Regions from separate parts of the Streptomyces sp. NPDC001393 genome, predicted to be linked through region 1. Evidence: riboswitches for the same ligand, from Rfam matches in the RefSeq annotation. Region 1 holds a riboswitch; each other region holds the start of a gene.
The links. Region 1 has a riboswitch for cyclic di-AMP ahead of ACWC2T_RS09490 (M23 family metallopeptidase). Riboswitches for the same ligand answer to the same signal wherever they lie in the genome.
Positions count from the first base shown of each region.

Region 2: linked by a shared signal. The riboswitch ahead of ACWC2T_RS18250 (transglycosylase SLT domain-containing protein) and the one ahead of ACWC2T_RS09490 (M23 family metallopeptidase) in region 1 are both predicted to bind cyclic di-AMP.
Region 3: linked by a shared signal. The riboswitch ahead of ACWC2T_RS30740 (M23 family metallopeptidase) and the one ahead of ACWC2T_RS09490 (M23 family metallopeptidase) in region 1 are both predicted to bind cyclic di-AMP.

Region 1 is NZ_JBSFIH010000005.1:245,968-252,554, reverse strand. Features, by position in the region: gene ACWC2T_RS09500 (PrsW family intramembrane metalloprotease) at 1-128, shown strand, start outside; gene ACWC2T_RS09495 (aldo/keto reductase) at 202-1,146, opposite strand; gene ACWC2T_RS09490 (M23 family metallopeptidase) at 1,223-2,251, opposite strand; cyclic di-AMP (ydaO/yuaA leader) riboswitch at 2,261-2,407, opposite strand; tRNA gene ACWC2T_RS09485 (tRNA-Met) at 2,707-2,780, shown strand; gene ACWC2T_RS09480 (dihydrofolate reductase family protein) at 2,852-3,985, opposite strand; gene ACWC2T_RS09475 (MarR family winged helix-turn-helix transcriptional regulator) at 4,047-4,556, shown strand; gene ACWC2T_RS09470 (GTP cyclohydrolase II) at 4,677-5,309, shown strand; gene ACWC2T_RS09465 (hypothetical protein) at 5,354-5,614, opposite strand; gene ACWC2T_RS09460 (hypothetical protein) at 5,618-5,746, opposite strand; tRNA gene ACWC2T_RS09455 (tRNA-Lys) at 6,139-6,212, opposite strand; gene ACWC2T_RS09450 (hypothetical protein) at 6,363-6,587, opposite strand, start outside.
Region 2 is NZ_JBSFIH010000014.1:153,341-159,927, forward strand. Features, by position in the region: gene fahA (fumarylacetoacetase) at 1-285, opposite strand, end outside; gene ACWC2T_RS18235 (carboxylate--amine ligase) at 591-1,835, shown strand; gene ACWC2T_RS18240 (FAD-dependent oxidoreductase) at 1,885-3,087, shown strand; gene ACWC2T_RS18245 (HAD family hydrolase) at 3,192-4,004, shown strand; gene ACWC2T_RS18250 (transglycosylase SLT domain-containing protein) at 4,117-4,611, opposite strand; cyclic di-AMP (ydaO/yuaA leader) riboswitch at 4,616-4,798, opposite strand; gene ACWC2T_RS18255 (polyprenyl synthetase family protein) at 5,321-6,331, shown strand.
Region 3 is NZ_JBSFIH010000036.1:18,376-24,962, reverse strand. Features, by position in the region: gene ACWC2T_RS30750 (M16 family metallopeptidase) at 134-1,537, shown strand; gene ACWC2T_RS30745 (M16 family metallopeptidase) at 1,534-2,922, shown strand; cyclic di-AMP (ydaO/yuaA leader) riboswitch at 3,141-3,303, shown strand; gene ACWC2T_RS30740 (M23 family metallopeptidase) at 3,316-4,059, shown strand; gene ACWC2T_RS30735 (GntR family transcriptional regulator) at 4,258-4,944, shown strand; gene ACWC2T_RS30730 (HPr family phosphocarrier protein) at 5,094-5,375, opposite strand; gene ACWC2T_RS30725 (bifunctional acetate--CoA ligase family protein/GNAT family N-acetyltransferase) at 5,555-6,587, shown strand, end outside.

The DNA.
Region 1 (6,587 bases):
CGATGCCCGCGGCGCCGGGGCCGGGGCCGGGTCCCGGGTATCCGGCGGTGCAGATGCCTGCGGCGTCCGGGCCGGCGTACGGGTATCCGGCGGCGCCGTACTCCGCGTACAACCCGTACCGGTCCTAGCCGGCCGGATTGCGGAGGGCCCGGCACCGCCGGAATCCGCGAGAGGGTGACCCAGGCGGAGGGAGAGGGTGACCTAGGCGGAGGCGTCCGTCAGCTTCTGCACTTCCTCCCCCGTCAGTTTCAGGCCCACCGCGTCCAGGAGGGCCGGGAGCTGGTCCACCGTGCGGGCCGAGGCGATCGGGGCCGTGATCGTCGGCTGGGCCAGGAGCCAGGCGAGGGCGACCCGGGCGACGGGGGCGTCATGGGCGGCGGCGATCTCGTCCAGGGCCGCCAGCACCTTCTGGCCGCGCAAGGACTCCGCGTACTGCTGGGCCCGGCTCGCGCGGGCGCTGTCGACCTTGGTGCCGGGGCGGTACTTGCCGGTCAGGAAGCCCGAGGCCAGCGAGAAGTAGGACACCGCGGACAGCCCCTCCTTGGCGGCCAGGTCCTGCAGCGGGCCCTCGTAGGTGTCGCGGGAGACGAGGTTGTAGTGGGGCTGGAGGGCGACATAGCGGGCCAGGCCCTCGCGGTCGGAGAAGTCCAGGGAGGCCTGCAGGCGCTCGGGGCTGATGTTGGAGGCGCCGATCTGGCGGACCTTGCCCGCCTTCACCAGCTCGTCCAGCGCGCCGATGATCTCCTCGACCGGGATCTCGGGCTTGTCGAAGTGGGTGTAGTAGAGGTCGATGTGGTCGGTGTCCAGGCGGCGCAGGGAGGCGTCGGCGGCGGCCTTGATGTTGGCGGCGGACAGGCCCTGGAACTCGGGGTGCTGGCTGACCTTGGTGGCGATGACGACGTTGTCGCGGTTGCCGCGGGCCTTGACCCACTTGCCGATGATCGTCTCGGACTCGCCGCCCTTGTGGCCCTCGATCCACGCCGAGTAGGAGTCGGCGGTGTCGATGAAGTTGCCGCCGGCCGCCGTGTAGGCGTCGAGGACGGCGAAGGAGGTCTCCTCGTCGGCGGTCCAGCCGAAGACGTTGCCGCCGAGGCAGAGCGGGAAGACCTCGAGGTCGGAGGAACCGAGTGTGCGCAGAGAAGTCATGCTCCAAGTCAACGCCGACGGTGGATGATCGCATTCCACCGTCGGCGGCGGGATCCCGCGGATGGAGCAGTGGGGCTCAGGGGTTGAGGCCCTTGTCGCGCAGCCACGGCGCCGGGTCGATGGCGGTGGCCTGGCCGTTCGGGTGGACCTCCAGGTGCAGGTGCGGGCCGGTGACGTTGCCGGTGGCGCCGACCCGGCCGATGACCTGGCCGGTGGAGACCTTCTGGCCGACGGAGACGTTGATCGAGGACTGGTGGCAGAACCACAGCTCGGTGCCGTCGTCGAGGGTGATGACGGTGCGGTAGCCGTAGGCGCCGGCCCAGCCGGCCTGGGTGACCGTGCCGCTGTGGACGGCCTTGATGAGGGTGCCGGTGGGGGCGGCGAAGTCGAGGCCGGTGTGGTAGCCGGAGGACCACATGGCGCCGGGCTGCCCGAAGGTGCCGGTGATCGTGTACGAGACGACCGGCAGCGTGTACTCCTTGGCCAGCTCGGCCAGCCGCTTCGCCTCGGCGGCCTGCTGGGCGTCGGCCTCCGCCTGCTGCTTGGCGGCGGCGGCCTTGGCGGCGGCCTCCTTCTCCGCCTTGGCGGCCGCGTCGGCGGTCTGCTGGTCGGCCGCGGCGATCGCGGCGGCGGTGACCTTGCTGCTCGCCTGGCCCTTCTGCTGCTCGGCCTGGGCCATGATCCGGTTGCGCAGGGCCTCGCCGGCGTTGCTGCCCTCGGCGCTGTCGGTGCTCACGCCGACCTTGCTGAGGCCGGTGGCGGTGGCCTGGGACGCGTCGGAGGAGCCGCCGCCGAAGACGTGCTCGACGGAGTCCAGGTCCGGCAGGGATATGGAGACCGGCGGCTTGCCGGTGTTGGCGCTGGCCATGCCGCCCGCGCCGACCGCGGCCATCACGCCGACGCCGAGGACGGTGGAGCTGCGCGCGAAGCCGCCGCGCTGCTTGGCGACGCGGTGCCGGCCACGGACCGCGGCGACGGAGTCCTCGGTGGGGTTCCACTCCTCCCAGGGCCCCTCCTCGGCGCGGTAGGCGCCGTAGCCGAAGGTCTCCGGCTGGGCTTGCGAGGGCACGAACGGGGCTTCTGGGGCGGGCCGGTTGGACGCCACTCGGGCGTACTCCTTTCCTTCCTCCGCCTACCGGGTTAGCTGACGGGTTCGGAGCAGGAAGGTCTCCTACGCGCGTATACCAACTGTGGCATTCGTGCGATTCACCCCAAGGTGGTGGTTCCCCGGTTCCCTCGCGGGATTCGGCGCGTGCGCACGGAGCCGCCTCTTGTGACGGCTGGGACGACCGCGCTGCGTTATCGAACGTTAATAGACCTGAGAGTCACTTTCCAAGCCGTTCGGCTTGATCATTAACCTTTTCGACCGCGGACCAATCGGCCAGGAGCGCTGCAAATCGGGCGAGTTGGCCACGGTTCATGAGCGTCGGAGTTTTTGATGGTGTCTCAGATGTTATGCGGAGGGCGGTCGTCCGGTCACCGTCCGTGAAGTCGATCACCCGTGCCGGGAAAGCGGTGTGCATGCCGCCCTGAGCATGGGGTACTCTGGAGTCACAACGACGCGGGGTGGAGCAGCTCGGTAGCTCGCTGGGCTCATAACCCAGAGGTCGCAGGTTCAAATCCTGTCCCCGCTACTGAAGACTCAGGGCCGGAAGCCAGAGATGGTTTCCGGCCCTGAGTGTTTTCCCTGCCCCCGTTTTCCGCGTCATCCCAGCAAGTGGGCGTTCGGTGCCTTGGCGAGTCCCGCCAGCTCAGGCAGTACGACCACCTCGGCACCGCCCTTGACCAGGACGCCCGTCCCGTCGGCCGCCGCCACGAACGTGTCCGGCTCCTGCCACGCCGTGACCACCCTGCGCACCCCCGCCCGGAGAATCAGCTCGGCACAGGGCGCGGGCCGCGAGGCCCGCCGGGAACACGGCTCCAGGCTGCTGTAGACGGTGGCGCCGCCCAGCCGGGGCTCGGCCGGGTCGATCTTCGCCAGCGCGGCCTCCTCCGCGTGGACCACGGGATCCCCGCCCTCCCGGGAGTGGCCACGGGCCAGCTCCGTGCCGTCGGCCGCGACCACCACCGCGCCGACGCTGAACGCCGTCCGGGACGGCGGGCACTGGGCGGCGAGCTCGCAGGCGGTGCGCAGCCAGTGCCGGTCGGCGGCGGTGGCGACCGCGCCCGCGCCCGGGGCCGTGGGCTCGTAGCGCATGAGGACCACGTCCTCGATACGTCGGGTCTCGGTCAGGCGCAGCCGGCCGGCCTGATAGCCGCCGGGACCGAACAGTCGGGGCGCGGCCGGGTCGCCGACGAACAGCGGCGCGAGGACCAGCTGGAGCTCGTCGGCGAGGCCCAGCTGCAGCAGCTGGGTGTGGACCGTGCCGCCGCCCTCGACCATCAGCCGCCCGATGCCGCGCACGTCGTGCAGGTGGGCCAGCAGGGCCCGCCAGTCGAGGCCGGGGCCGAGCGGGACGACGTCGGCGGCGTCACCGACGCGCCGGAGCGCGCGCTCGGCGCCCGCGTCGGTCGTGTAGACGAGCTTCGCGCCGCCGGTGCGCCAGAAGTTGGCGTCGGGGTCGAGGTCGCCGGTGGCGGTGACGGTGACCTTCAGCGGGTACTCCGGCCGGCCCTCCCGCACCCGCGCCGCGCGGCGCTCGACGGAGTTGACCAGCAGCCGCGGGTTGTCGGCGCGGATCGTGCCGGCGCCGATCAGGATGGCGTCGACCGAGGCCCGTACCGCGTCGACCCGGTCGAAGTCGGCCGGGCTGGACAGCAGGAGCCGGTCGGGGCCGGTGTCGTCCAGGTAGCCGTCGAGAGAGACGGCGGCGGACAGCAGCACGTACGGGTACGACATCGGCGCGGTCTCCCTGGAGGCGAGTCTTGGTTCAAGTTTGAAACAAACTTACACTGGCGGCATGACGACCCGCTGGCTCAGCCCCGAGGAGCAGCGCGCCTGGCGCGCGTACATGGCCGCGACGCACCTCCTGGAGGACGCGATCGACCGACAGCTCCAGCAGGACGCCGGCATGCCGCACCTGTTCTACTCCGTGCTGGCCAACCTGTCCGAGGCGGCCGACCGGCGGCTGCGGATGACCGATCTCGCCGAGAAGCTGAAGATCACGCGCAGCAGGCTGACGTACGCGGTGACCCGGCTGGAGCGGGACGGGCTGGTGCGCCGGGAGGACTGCCGCTGGGACAAGCGCAGCAGCATCGCCGTGCTGACGGACGAGGGGATGGCCGTACTGGAGCGTACGGCGCCCGGGCATGTCGAGACCGTGCGCGCCACCCTGTTCGACCGGCTCACGCCGGAGCAGGTGGGGCAGCTGGAGGAGATCTGCACGGGGATCGCGCGCGGGCTGCAGGGCGAGGGCGCCGAGCCCGGAACGGAGGACCTGCCCTGGCGGCGCCGTTCCTCCTGTTCGTGATCGCGGCGGATGCGGACGATGCCCCGAATTCCGTTGCTTTAACTTTGAAGCATGAGGTAGGGTCCCCTGCGTACCGCTGCTTCAAATCTGAAGCACATGCCCGCACCCGGAGGGACCCGCATGCCCGACACCCCCGCCGCCACGCCGCGCGCCCGCGTCCGGGTACCGCTGCGCTTCGACGACGGCTACAGCGTCGACGCCGAACTCGTCACGTTCCACAGTCTGGCCGACGGCCAGGAACACGTCGCCGTCGTCCTCGGCGACCCCGCCCCCGGCACCGTCCCGCTGGTGCGCCTGCACTCCGAGTGCCTGACCGGCGATGTCTTCGGTTCGGCCCGCTGCGACTGCGGACCCCAGCTGCGCGAGGCCGTCGAACGCATCGCCGACCGCGGTGGCGTCCTGCTCTACCTCCGCCAGGAGGGCCGGGGCATCGGCCTCTACAACAAGCTCGACGCCTACGCCCTCCAGGACCAGGGCCTCGACACCTACGAGGCGAACGCCGCGCTCGGCCTGCCGGAGGACGCCCGCGACTACACGGCCGCCGCGCAGATGCTCGCCGCGCTCGGCATCGGGGAACTGGACCTGCTGTCCAACAACCCCGACAAGGCGGAGCAGTTGCGCGCACTGGGCGTGGTCGTACGGGACCGGGTGCCGACCGGTGTCTTCACCACGGCCCACAACGTCCGTTACCTGCGCGCGAAGGTCCTCCAGACCCGGCACACACTGCCGCTGGCCGAACTCAACGTGGGCTGAAAGGCCCGCGCCGGTCTCGGTACGGAACGGATCTGCCGGTCACGTCACCGCACCTGCCGACGGCCCGGGAACAGGAGGGCCGGTACGGCGTACGCGGTGCGAAAGCCGGCCGGGTGCAGGCCCGCCGTACCGAGCATCACCGACAGCACGGCCGTGCCAACGGACGCGCTCAGCTGGGAGTTGATGCTCAGCGTGGTGCTCGCCGCGGCGAGCCGCTCGGCGGGCAGGCCTCGGCTCGCGGCGGTCATCGTCGGCATCAGGACCATGCCGGTGCCGACGCCCACCACCATCGCCGACGCGACCATCCGTCAGGACGCGACGCCGGGCACCCCCACCTGCCAGGCCGTCAGCGCCATCCCGAGGGCGGCCACCGCGATCCCGGTCCCGACCAGCCGGCCTGGTGCCACCGTGTCGATCCGGCGCGCGGCGATCCGCACGGTCGTACCGACGACGAGACCGACCGGCGCGCCCAGCGGACGAAGGCCGCGGTGAGGGCCGCGCCGGCGAGCACCGGCACGAGGGCACCGGGCCCGCTGAGGTCACCGCGCTCGCCGCCCCGGGCGAGGCCGTACAGCAGCAGGGCGAGTCCGGGAGACAGCATCAGCAGCCCGGGGAGATCCAGCCGGGCACCGGGCCTTCCGGGCTCGGGAGTCCTTCCGGGCTCGGGAGTCCTTCCGGGCTCGGGAGTCCTTCCGGGCTCGGGGGTCCGCAAGAAGCGGGCTCGTCCGCTCACGCACGGACCCGGAAACGACGCAGCGCCCGGGCCGACCGAAGCCGACCCGGGCGCTGCACAGCAGGTCAGAGGGGATAACCCCTCCCCCGCACCTGTAGGCCCTGTGGGACTCGAACCCACAACCAATGGATTAAAAGTCCTGGCCAAGGCTTGCCGGGTGGTTCCGGGCCGTGCTTCGGGGTCCGGAACCACCTGGTCAGGGCATGTGCGCCGTGACGGGCGGTGTGGCTCGTGACAGCTCGTGCCGCATCGTCCGCTCACGCATCGCTCACGCAAAAAGAACCTGCTGAGCAGCGCGTTCAGTACCAATGAGCGCAGTACTACTGCTTCAAAATGCTCATGATCTCGGCCGCTTTGGCGATTGCGACCCGCGGCCCGTATGCGGCCGCAGCAGCCACCACAGCTACAGCGGCCGCCAAGACGGTCTCGACTCCTGAGGGAAGCCCCGTCAGAACGGCCAGGCAAACCGCTGCTACTGGAGCGGAGACCACGGCAACCAGCCGAAGCCCTTCTCGGTTGGCCACCGGAACCGTGCCTCGAAGCCT
Region 2 (6,587 bases), on a different contig from region 1:
CTCGACCGCCTCGTGGTGCGCGGGGTCGGTGATCCAGGCCGTGATGGCGCGCCGTACCTCCGTCCAGGCCGGGCGGCCGGCGGACAGCAGTGCGTTGAGGGTGGGCCGTGCGAGCAGCGCGTGGTGCGGCGAGCCGAGGGCGGCGGCCGCGGCGCCCGCGTCGAGGACCTGGTCCCCGAGCCGGACGCCGACCCTCCGCTCCGTGCTGCCGGAGGGCGAGAACACGCCATAGGGAAGGTTGTGCGGGCCGAAGGGGTCGCCCTCGGGGACGTCGAAGGGGGGCATGGGGTGCTGCCTCACTCTCATCCGGGCCGTGCATGGCGCTCGTTCCATGTGGTCGGGCCACACGTTACGGCCGTGATGCGTGTCTTGGGCAGAGCCTCCTGCGGCACTCGCCACAGTGTCCGAAAGATGTGTGTCACAAGGCCTTCGAAAGGTTGCTCGCACCCTGTCTAAAGAGTTCGCAATGTCCGAATAGGGCTTGTCGGAGGCGGCAATTCCGGCTTAGCGTCCTTTGGGGACACGGACGGGGTGGGTCCGTTCCATTGGGGGGACACGTGGGGGGACCCGTGGCCGGAGACACCGTCGGTGTGCCGTTCGAGGCGGACCGGGACGTACCAGGACTGATCGTCAAGTTCGGCGACTATCCGCTGCACCACGGCGGCGTCGGCGCGATCCGCAGCCTGGGCCGGCTCGGCGTGCCCATGTACGCCATCACCGAGGACGCCTACACGCCCGCGGCCTCCTCCCGTTACCTGAAGAAGGCCTTCGTGTGGCCGACCACCGGCGCGGAGGACCCGGGCCACCTGGTCGAGGGCCTGCTGCGCATCGGCCGCCGCATCGGCCGCCCCGCCGTCCTCGTCCCGACCGACGAGGAGGCCGCCGTACTGATCGCCGAGCACCAGGACGAGCTGGCCGGTTCCTTTCTCTTCCCGCGCGTCGACCCCGCACTGCCGCGTCGGCTCGCCAGCAAGCAGGGCCTGCACGAACTGTGTGTGGAACACGGCATCGCAAGCCCCGCGTCGGCGTTCCCGGAGTCGTACGACGACATCGTCGCCTTCGCCGAGACGGCCCGCTTCCCGGTGGTGGCCAAGAACCGGGAGGCGTTCGTCCGGCGCACACGGCCCGCCGTGGGCGGCACCACGCGGATCGCCACCCGCGAGGGTCTGCTCGCCCTGGCCCGCGACTGGGGCCGGCGGCCGGGGGTGATCCTCCAGGAGTACCTGCCGCGCGAGGAGGCCGAGGACTGGATCGTGCACGCCTGCTTCGATCAGGACGCAACCCCCCTGGCGCTGTTCACCGGCGTCAAGGTCCGCTCCTGGCCGCCGCACGCCGGCATGACGGCGAACGCGTACGTCGTCGACAACCCGGAACTCACCGACCTCGCCGCACGTTTCATCAAACAGATCGGCTACAGCGGCATCATCGACCTCGACCTGCGCTTCGACCGGCGCGACGGGCAGTACAAGCTCCTCGACTTCAACCCGCGCATGGGCGCCCAGTTCCGGCTCTTCGAGAACGAGTCGGGCGTGGACGTCGTACGCGCGATGCATCTGAACCTGACCGGCCGCCCCGTTCCGGAGGGGGAACAGCGCGCCGGCCACCGTTACATCGTGGAGAACATCGACCTTCCCGCCCTCCTCGCCTACCGCCGCAGCGGCTATACGACGCCGCACGCGCCGGCCACGGCGAGCGGGACGGAGCTGGCCTGGCTCGCGGGTGACGACCCGCTGCCGTTCCTCACGATGCTCGCCCGCTTCGTGCGCCCGGGCGCGAAGCACCTCTATCAGCTGTGGCGGACCAACCGCCGCGGCAGCAGCACCTCCACGAAGTAGGCAGAGCCACGCACAGAGTGGCGCGCACCATGTCCTGGGGAGGGACTTCGTGACTCGACCGGTTGCAGTCATCGGGGCCGGGCCGTTCGGCCTGTCCACCGCCGCCCATCTGCGGGCGCGCGGCATCCCCGTCCGCGTCTTCGGCGACCCCATGGTCAGCTGGCGCGACCACATGCCCGAGGGCATGCTCCTGAAGTCCACGCCCGCCGCCTCGAACCTCGACTGCCCGCAGCCCGGCCACACCCTCGCCGACTACTGCGACGCGGCCGGGATCCGCCGCCTGGTGGCCGACGAGGACATCATCCCGGTGGAGACGTTCACCGCCTACGGCGAGTGGTTCCGGCAGAAGCTGGTCCCCGACCTGGAGCAGGTGCGGGTCGTCTCCGTGGACCGCGACAAGAGCGGCGGCTTCGAGCTGAAGCTGGACTCGGGGGAGATGTTCACCGCACGCGCGGTCGTCGTCGCCACCGGCCTGTCGGGCCTCGCGCACCTGCCGGCGGAGCTCGCGGGAGCCGCGGCCGACGGACCGGCGCCCACCGGCCCGGTCTCGCACAGCTCCCAGCACCACGACCTGAGCCGATTCGCCGGCAAGGAGCTCATCGTGGTCGGCGCCGGCCAGTCCGCTCTGGAGACGGCGACACTCGCCGCCGAGGCGGGGGCACGCGTGCGTGTCGTCGCACGCGGCCGCGGCCGGGTCGCCTTCGGCGCGCCGCCCTGGGAGCAGCCGAAGCTGCGCCCGGAGTCCCCGTTCGGCCGCGCCTGGTCGCTGTGGGCGTTCAGCTACTACCCGCACCCCTACCGCTATCTGCCCGAGGCCACCCGCCACTTCCTGGTCCGCCGGGTCCTCGGACCGCTCGGCGCCTGGTGGCTGCGCGAGCGCTTCGCGAGCGCCGTGCAGGTGCAGGACGTCGAGCGGGTGGTGAGCGCCGAGGCACCGGACGGCACCCCCGTCCTCACCGTCCGCACCCACGGCGGGCACACCGAGCGGCTCACCGCAGACCACGTCATCGCCGCCACCGGCTACCGCGTCGACATCGCGGCGATGGATTTCCTCGGCCACGAACTGCGCACCCGGCTCGCGGTGAGCCGGGGCACGCCCAGGCTCGGCCCCGGCTTCGTCTCGTCCGTCCCCGGCCTGTACTTCACCGGCCTGCCCGCGGCGTCGTCGTACGGCCCGGTGATGCGTTTCGTCTGCGGCACGGAGTTCGCCTCACCGCGCCTGACCAAACACCTGGCGGCCGCTCACGGCTGACGGGTCAACGAGGTGCGCGCTGGCGCCACTTGAGGCTGATCAGCACGTAAGTGCGCAGGACCACAAGATGAGTCGGCGGGGCCCGGTATCCGTATTCTCTGATCATGGCAGCCTCCCCCGCATACGCACTGATCGCCACCGACCTGGACGGGACGCTGCTGCGCGGCGACGACACCGTCTCCGACCGGTCGCTCGCCGCGCTCGCGCGGGTGGCGCGGGCCGGCGCCCGGCACCTGGTGGTGACGGGCCGCCCGGCCCCGCGGGTACGGCAGCTCCTTGCGCACCTCGGGTGCACGGGGCTCGCGGTGTGCGGGCAGGGCGCGCAGGTCTACGACGCCGGGACCGGCCGTCTGCTGTGGTCGGTCCGGCTGGACCGGGAGCTGGCCGAGACCGCGCTCGGCAAGATCGAGGCCGAGGTGGGGCAGGTGTACGCGGCCGTCGACCAGGACGGCGTGGAGGGGCTCACGCTCATCGAGCCCGGGTACCGGATGCCGCACCCGACCCTGCCCGCGGTCCGGGTCGGCCGGCGCGAGGACCTGTGGTGCGCGCCGATCAGCAAGGTGCTGCTGCGCCATGCCGCCCTGTCCGACGACGAGTTGGCGGCCATCGCGAGCGCGGTGGTGGGCTCCCTGGCCACGGTCACCATGTCGGGGCCGGGGACCGTGGAGCTCCAGCCGTCGGGGGTGACCAAGGCGACCGGTCTCGCGCTGGCCGCCGAGCGGCTCGGGATCGAGGCGGAGGAGGCACTGGCGTTCGGCGACATGCCCAACGACATCCCGATGTTCGACTGGGCCGGACGCGGCGTCGCCATGGCCGACGCGCACCCCGAACTCAAGGCGGTGGCCGATGAGATCACCCTGTCGAACGAGGACGACGGCATCGCCGTCGTCCTCGAAAGACTGTTCCCGACCGACTGACCGGCATCTCAGTAGGCGCCCGCCCCCGGAAGGCGCGACGACCGCCCGGGGTGCCCTCCGTCAGGTGCGGGCACACGCCGGGCGGCCGATGCCGTGCCGGTCGGCGGGACTGTCAGTACGCGCTGAACACGTTGTCGATCGACCCGTACCGCGCGGCGGCGTAGTTGCAGGCCGCGGTGATGTTGGCGACCGGGTCGTACGGGTTGAAGGCGGTTCCGGCCACGTGGTACGCGTTGAAGGTCGGGTCGATCACCTGGAGCAGGCCCTTGGACGGGGTGCCTATGGCGGCGTTGGAGTCCCAGAGGTTGATGGCGTACGGGTTGCCGGAGGACTCCCGCATAACGTTGCGGTAAATGCCGTTGTAGGAGCCCGGGATGCCCTTCTGGGCCATGATCGCGAGGGACTGGCGGATCCAGCCGTCGAGGTTGTTCGGGTACCCGGCCAGGGTGGTGGAGACCGTCTTGGTGGGCGTGACGGTGGCCGCTGAGGCGCTGGTGGCGCCGATGAGGGGCAGGGCGAGGACGGCGGCACCGGTGCCGGCGACGGCGAGGATGCGGGCGAGGCGGTTGGTGCGAGGGCGGCGGTGGTGCTGAGCGGCAGCAGACATGGGGAAGTCCTCTCCGTCGCCTGCGAGGTGAGCTGTCGGGTTCGGGCGGGGAGGTGCCCGGCCGTGGCTTCGCGAGAAGGCACGGCTTCACCCCGAGCCGTCCCGGTGCGGCGTGTGCCGACCGGTCCGGCGGACTTACCTGGGTCCCCCGCTCCTGCCGTACGAATGAGTTCGTCGATGGGTCACGCGGGCGGCGGCAGGATTCGGCGTCCGCCCGATGGCCCGGAACGTATGCGAGAGCACATGTCGGGAACAAGTACTGGATTCACACAAGGCACGATTTGACCACGGTCTGTGCCGTATGTGGTACTTGATCCTTTGCGTTTGCCAACCTTCAACTCGCGGATGGAGCAAGGGGAGGAGGCGGCCTGGCGGGCCCTCGGTGCCGGAGGTGGGGCGTGACCCAACTCACGAAATAACAAAGTATTTCAAATCGGGCATGAGGGATTCGGGCGGCTCGGGTGGGTGATGGAACCTGTGGCGGAAGCCGCGGTGGAACCAAAGTGCGTGTATTCCTGTTAAGTCAATAAATGTCCGTTCTTATCACTTGATCAAAAACATACCGGTCGTGATCCGATACCGCCCGGGCTGGACCGGTGGGCGCTATCGGTGATCGAAACAGGACCGGATACGCTGACTTGAGTGATGGCAGCGACCTATCGACAAACCGTGTAATCGCCAGCAGACACCAGCAGACAGGAGACCCCTCGTGACCGTCGTCGGGCCGTTCGGGCTGAGCGTGCGGGACCAGGCTCTGGAAGCCGATGTCCAGGCCGGATTGGCGGCTGTCGAGGAAGGCTTGCTCGAGGCCACCAAGAGCGAGGTCCCGTTCATCACGGAGGCCGCGCAGCACCTCGTACGAGCCGGCGGGAAGCGGTTCCGGCCGCTGCTCGTGATGCTCGCGGCCCAGTTCGGCGACCCCTACGCGCCGGGCATCGTGCCCTCCGCCGTGGTCGTGGAGCTGACCCACCTCGCCACGCTGTACCACGACGACGTCATGGACGAGGCAGCCGTGCGGCGCGGCGTGGACAGCGCCAACACCCGCTGGGGGAACTCCGTCGCGGTCCTCACCGGCGACTTCCTCTTCGCCCGCGCCTCCCAGATCCTCGCCGACCTCGGCCCCGAGGCGGTCCGGGTGCAGGCCCTCGCCTTCGAACGACTGGTCACCGGCCAGATCCTGGAGACCGCCGGCCCCTCCGACGGCCGTGACCCGGTCGAGCACTACCTGGACGTGCTCGGCGGCAAGACGGGCTCGCTGGTGGCGGTGTCGTGCCGGTTCGGCGCGATGATGTCCGGTGCCGACGAGACCGTCGTTGACGTGCTCACCCAGTACGGAGAGCGGCTCGGAGTCGCCTTCCAGCTCGCCGACGACGTCCTGGACATCGCCTCCGACTCGCACGAGTCCGGCAAGACCCCGGGCACCGACCTGCGCGAGGGCATCCCGACCCTGCCCGTGCTCCGGCTGCGCGAGCGCGCCGCCCGCCTCGGTCTGGCCGAGGACATCGCGCTGTGCGAGCTGCTCGACTCCGACCTCGGCGACGACGCCCGGCACGCCGAGGCGCTGGCCGCGCTGCGCGCCCACCCCGCGCTGGAGCAGGCCCGCCGGGACACCGTCCGATACGCGGAGGAGGCTCGCGCCGCGCTGGCGCCGCTGCGGGAGTGCGACGCCAAGGCCGCGCTGATGGAGCTGTGCGACGCGGTGGTGCACCGCGCCGGCTGACCCCGGCCACCTCCACCCCTCGCACCCCCCTGCCACACCGTGCCACGCCCCGGCCGTACGACCTGGCACAGGGCCGACACGTCTCCGGCCGTCCGGCGCGCCGCGATTCTCGCCGTGCGCGACCGGGCCGTCGCCTGGCCGTCCGCCGCGCCAAGCCTCCGCTCACACGGCGGTCGGCCCGGGCCCGTACACCCCGTACGACCAGGGCAATCCCTGCATGCGTACGGCCCGTGTCGTCCGCACGCCCCGTGCGTCC
Region 3 (6,587 bases), on a different contig from region 1:
CAGGCTACGGGATCCGCTGTGGGCGTACGTCCCGCGGGAACTTCGCCGACGCCCCGCACGCTTTGCATACAGTGGCTGGAACGGCAGGAAAACCGCGGTTTCCACAACCGCCTCCGCTCGCGAAGGGACGCACATGCCCATGGGTCACACGACCACAGCCGAGGCAGGCTCCGGGGGCCTGACAGCGACCGAGCACCGCCTGGCCAACGGTCTGCGCGTGGTGCTCTCCGAGGACCACCTGACCCCCGTGGCGGCGGTCTGCCTCTGGTACGACGTCGGCTCCCGCCACGAAGTCAAGGGACGTACCGGCCTGGCTCACCTTTTCGAGCACCTGATGTTCCAGGGCTCGGCGCAGGTCAAGGGCAACGGTCACTTCGAGCTGGTGCAGGGCGCCGGCGGCTCGCTCAACGGCACCACCAGCTTCGAACGCACCAACTACTTCGAGACCATGCCCGCCCACCAGCTGGAGCTCGCCCTCTGGCTGGAGGCCGACCGCATGGGCTCGCTGCTGGCCGCCCTGGACGACGAGTCCATGGAGAACCAGCGGGACGTCGTGAAGAACGAGCGCCGCCAGCGCTACGACAACGTGCCCTACGGCACCGCCTTCGAGAAGCTGACCAGCCTGTCGTACCCGGAGGGGCACCCCTACCACCACACGCCGATCGGCTCGATGGCGGACCTGGACGCGGCCACCCTGGAGGACGCCCGCCAGTTCTTCCGCACCTACTACGCGCCGAACAACGCGGTGCTCTCCGTGGTCGGCGACATCGACCCCCGGCAGACCCTCGCCTGGATCGAGAAGTACTTCGGCTCGATCCCGTCCCACGACGGCAAGCCCGCCCCCCGCGACGGCTCCCTGCCGGAGATCATCGGCGAGCAGAAGCGCGAGGTCGTCGTCGAGGAGGTCCCGGCGCGCGCCCTCATGGCCGCCTACCGGCTCCCGCACGACGGCACGCGCGCGTGCGACGCCGCCGACCTCGCCCTGACCGTCCTCGGCGGCGGCGAGTCCTCCCGCCTCTACAACCGGCTGGTCCGCCGCGACCGTACGGCCGTCGCCGCCGGCTTCGGCCTGCTGCGCCTGGCCGGCGCGCCCTCCATGGGCTGGCTGGACGTGAAGACCTCCGGCGACGTGGAGGTGCCGGTCATCGAGGCCGCCATCGACGAGGAGCTGGCCCGGTTCGCCGAGGAGGGCCCCACGCCGGAGGAAATGGAGCGCGCCCAGGCCCAGTTGGAGCGCGAGTGGCTGGACCGGCTCGGCACGGTCGCCGGCCGCGCCGACGAACTGTGCCGGTACGCCGTCCTGTTCGGCGACCCGCAGCTCGCCCTCACCGCCGTCAAACGCGTCCTGGCGGTGACCGCGGAGGAGGTCCAGGAGGTCGCCAAGGCCCGCCTGCGCCCCGACAACCGCGCGGTCCTGGTCTACGAGCCGCTGTCCGCCGAGTCCGCCGAGCACACCGAGGAGGCGGGGCGCGGCGAGGACCCGGAGCAGGAAGCGACCGTAGAGGCCGGTAACGAGAACGAGGAGACGGCCAAGTGACCGAGCTCGCCACCATGGACTTCCACCCCCAGCCGCAGCCAGGCCAGGCCAGGCCGTGGGCGTTCCCCGCCCCCGAGCGCGGCACGCTCGACAACGGCCTGACCGTGCTGCGCTGCCACCGCCCCGGCCAGCAGGTCGTCGCCGTCGAGGTGCTGCTGGACGCGCCCCTGGACGCCGAGCCGGCCGGCCTGGACGGCGTCGCCACGATCATGGCGCGGGCCTTCTCCGAGGGCACCGACAAGCACTCCGCCGAGGAGTTCGCCGCCGAGCTGGAGCGCGCGGGCGCCACCCTGGACGCGCACGCCGACCACCCCGGCGTCCGGCTCAGCCTTGAGGTCCCGGCCTCCCGCCTGGCCAAGGGCCTCGGCCTGCTCGCCGACGCGCTGCGCGCGCCCGCGTTCGCCGACAGCGAGGTCGAGCGCCTCGTCCGCAACCGCCTGGACGAGATCCCGCACGAGCTGGCCAACCCCTCCCGCCGGGCCGCCAAGGAGCTCTCCAAGGAGCTGTTCCCGGCGGTCTCGCGCATGTCGCGCCCGCGCCAGGGCACCGAGGAGACGGTCGAGAAGATCGACGCCGCCGCCGTACGCGCCTTCTACGGCCGGCACGTACGCCCCGCCACGGCCACCGCGGTCGTGGTCGGCGACCTCACCGGCGTCGACCTCGACGCGCTGCTCGCCGGCACCCTGGGCGCCTGGACCGGCACCCCGGGCGAGCCGCGGCCCGTGCCGCCGGTGACCGCCGACGACACCGGGCGCGTGGTCATCGTGGACCGGCCCGGCGCCGTGCAGACCCAGCTGCTCATCGGCCGCGTCGGCCCCGACCGGCACGACCGCGTGTGGCCCGCCCAGGTGCTCGGCACCTACTGCCTCGGCGGCACCCTCACCTCCCGCCTGGACCGCGTCCTGCGCGAGGAGAAGGGCTACACCTACGGTGTGCGCGCGTTCGGCCAGGTCCTCAGGTCCGCGCCGGACGGCACGGGCGCCTCGATGCTCGCCATCAGCGGCTCCGTGGACACGCCCAACACCGGGCCCGCCCTGGAGGACCTGTGGAAGGTGCTGCGCACCCTCGCGGCGGACGGCCTGACCGACGCCGAGCGGGACGTGGCCGTGCAGAACCTCGTCGGGGTGGCGCCGCTGAAGTACGAGACGGCGGCGGCCGTCGCGAGCACGCTGGCCGACCAGGTCGAGCAGCACCTGCCCGACGACTTCCAGGCGACGCTCTATCAGCAGCTCGCGGCGACGGGCACGGTGGAGGCCACGGCGGCCGTCGTGAACGCCTTCCCGGTGGAGCGCCTGGTGACCGTCCTCGTCGGTGACGCCGCCCAGATCAAGGCGCCCGTGGAGGCGCTCGGCATCGGTGAAGTGACCGTGGTGGCGGCCGAGTAGCCGGACAGCGGCACGCGCGCGTGGGGCCCTGACGGACTAAGCACCGTCAGGGCCCCCGCTGTTCCACTCCCTTCCCCAGATGCCCGGTTTGAGGCGGAGGTTGCCCGTCTGACCTGTGGGATGCGCTACAAACGCCCGGATCGGTTTGGGATTCCGAAGCGGGCTTCCGTAGCGTCTTCCGGGCTGTTCGTCGGGCAGTGCGCTGCATCCGCGGCACCGGACAGCCATCGCCGAGTCCCCGTACGGCGCGAGCCAGGGGAGCCGGGGACCCACGCAGTCCCTGGGGTGAATCGGGCGCCCGCGCATGCCGCGAGGGGTCCGTAGGAGACCTTCCTGCTCCGAACCCGTCAGCTAACCCGGTAGGCGAGAGGGAAGGAAAGGACCAGCCACTTCATGGCGTTCATGTGCGCCACCGGGAAGCACCGCAAGCCCGGCCGGGTCAAGCGCACCACCGCTCAGGCGGCGGGCATCGCGGCCCTCACCACCACCGGTGCCGTCGGCACCCTCGCCGCCTCCCCGGCGCTCGCCGCCGAGCACACCGTGGAGCAGACCGGTCTCACGCCGGTCCTCACCGTGAGCGACGACGTCGCCGAGCACATCGCCGCGCAGGCCGCCGCGCAGAAGCAGGCAGCCGAGCAGAAGGCGGCCGAGGAGGCCGCGGCGAAGAAGGCGAAGGACGAGCGCGAGGCCAGGGCCCGCGCCGCCCGGGAGGCCGAGCGCAAGCGCCTGAACGCCTTCGTCGCCCCGATAGCCGACTCCTACGTCTCCACCGGCTACCAGGCCAGCAGCTCCCTGTGGTCCTCCGGCCACCACACGGGCATCGACTTCCACGCGGCCACCGGCACCCCCGTCCACGCGGTCGGCTCCGGCACCGTCGTCTCCACCGGCTGGGGCGGCGCGTACGGCAACCAGATCGTGATCCGCATGGCCGACGGCATGTACACCCAGTACGGCCACCTGTCGTCCATCGGCGTCTCGGTGGGCCAGCAGGTCACCCCGGGCCAGCAGATCGGCCTGTCCGGCGCGACCGGCAACACCACCGGCCCGCACCTGCACTTCGAGGCCCGCACGACCCCCGACTACGGCTCGGACGTCGACCCCGTCGCCTACCTCCGCGAGCACGGCGTGAACGTCTGACGCCGCATCGCACGGCCCGCGAAGCCCCGGCTCACCGAGCCGGGGCTTTCGCCGTTTTTCGCGGGCCCCGCCCGGCCCGCTGACCAAAAAATATCCATGGAATCCGGCCCGCCGTCGGAAATTCCGGCTCATTGGAATAGAGTCACGGAACACGCGTCCATCGTCGACGTTTCACGGGGATTAAGGCGGAGGTCGGTCATGCGTATTCCGGCGCACTCGGTGTGCACGGCCATCCGGGACGACATCGTCGCGGGTGTCTACGAGCGCGGCGGCCGGCTGACCGAGGAAGTCCTGGCCCGTCGCTACGGCGTCTCGCGCGTCCCCGTCCGCGAGGCCCTGCGCACCCTGGAGGCCGAGGGCTTCGTGGTGACCCGCCGGCACGCGGGCGCGTGCGTGGCCGAGCCGACCGAGCAGGAGGCCGCCGACCTGCTGGAGATGCGCATGCTGCTGGAGCCGCTCGGGGCCGCCCGGGCCGCCCAGCGGCGCACCGAGGCCCATCTGAAGGTGCTGCGCGGCCTCGTCAGGCTGGGCCAGGAGCGGGCCCGCACGGGCAACAGCGGCGACCTGCGCTCGCTGGGCGGCTGGTTCCACGAGACGCTCGCCCAGGCCTCCGGCAGCCCGTCGCTGACGGCGATGCTCACCCAGCTGCGGCACAAGATCGCCTGGATGTACGCGGTGGAGGCGCCGGTAAGCCCGGTGGACCACTGGGCGGAGCACGGCGCCATCGTCGACGCGGTGGCGCGCGGCGACGGTGAGCGCGCGCGGGCGGTCACGGCGCTGCACACCGAGCGCGTGACGGCCGCGCACCGGCTGCGTTTTGCCGGAGGCGCCGAGCGTGTGAGGACTTCGCAACACGCCGTAAACATGTCGGGTCTTCGGCATTAACACGGGCGCCGTATACAAAGAAGAGTAATTCGGCTGCGGTGTATTTCCGCTGCCCGAATTCAGGTGTGCGCGCAATGAGCCCGGAAAGGGTGGAGCCGCGCCGCCCGAAAACAGGCGACGCGGCTCCGGCGTTATCGCTGTGCCGGTGTTCAGACCGTCTCGGGCAGTTCCTCGAGACCCTCGGAGACCAGCTTGGCCAGACGGTCCAGGGCGGCGTCCGCGCCCTCTGCGTCGGAGGCCAGGACGATCTCCTCGCCCCCCTGGGCGCCAAGCCCCAGGACAGCCAGCATGGAGGCCGCGTTGACGGGGTTGCCGTCAGCCTTGGCGATCGTCACCGGGACGCCTGCGGCCGTGGCGGCTCGGACGAAGATGGAGGCGGGGCGGGCGTGGAGGCCCTCGGCCCAGCCGACGTTGACGCGGCGCTCAGCCATGTGTTGCTGCCCTTCAGTCTTCAGGGTTGTCTAGACCAGTTTCCCATATCGTGAAGCATGCCCGGAGCGCACCGTCGTCCGCTCCGGTGTGGCGCCGGAACCGCGGCCTCGGTTCCGGCTTGTCGTCCTCCACAGACTGCCCCGCGCCGTTGTCGGACGCGAGCCGTACTCTGGGGCCCATGCAGACCTCGGCGGACCGGCAGGACCGGCACCTCTACCCCGCCCACTGGGAGGCGGACGTGGTGCTGCGCGACGGGGGTACGGCGCGCATCAGGCCCATCACCATCGATGACGCCGACCGCCTGGTCAGCTTCTACGAGCAGGTCTCGGACGAGTCGAAGTACTACCGCTTCTTCGCGCCGTACCCCAGGCTCTCCGCCAAGGACGTCCACCGCTTCACGCACCACGACTTTGTGGACCGGGTGGGACTCGCGGCCACCATCGGCGGCGAGTTCATCGCCACCGTACGCTATGACCGCATCGGCGCCGACGGCATGCCCGCCTCCGCACCCGCCGACGAGGCCGAGGTCGCCTTCCTGGTGCAGGACGCCCACCAGGGCCGCGGGGTCGCCTCCGCCCTGCTGGAACACATCGCGGCGGTCGCCCGTGAACGCGGCATCCGCCGCTTCGCCGCCGAGGTGCTGCCCGCCAACACCAAGATGATCAAGGTGTTCACGGACGCCGGCTACACCCAGAAGCGCAGCTTCGAGGACGGCGTCGTCCGCCTGGAGTTCGACCTCGAACCCACCGACCGGTCCCTCGCCGTGCAGCGCGCGCGGGAACAGCGCGCCGAGGCCCGGTCGGTACGGCAGCTGCTCATGCCCGGCTCCGTGGCGGTCGTCGGCGTCGGCCGCGCCCCCGGCGGCGTCGGCCGCAGCGTCCTCGGCAACATCCGGGACGCCGGCTACGGCGGCCGGCTGCACGCCGTGAACAAGGCCTTCCCGGAGGACCTCGGTGAGGTCGACGGGGTGCCGGCGTACCGGCGCGTGCGGGACATCGGCGATCACGTGGACCTCGCCGTGGTCGCCGTACCGGCCGAGCACGTGCCCGCCGTGGTCGCCGAGTGCGGGGACCACGGAGTGCAGGGGCTCGTCGTGCTCTCCGCCGGGTACGCCGAGAGCGGGCCCGAGGGGCGCGAGCGGCAGCGGGCGCTCGTGGAGCAGGCGCGCGCGTACGGCATGCGGATCATCGGCCCGAACGCCTTCGGGGTCA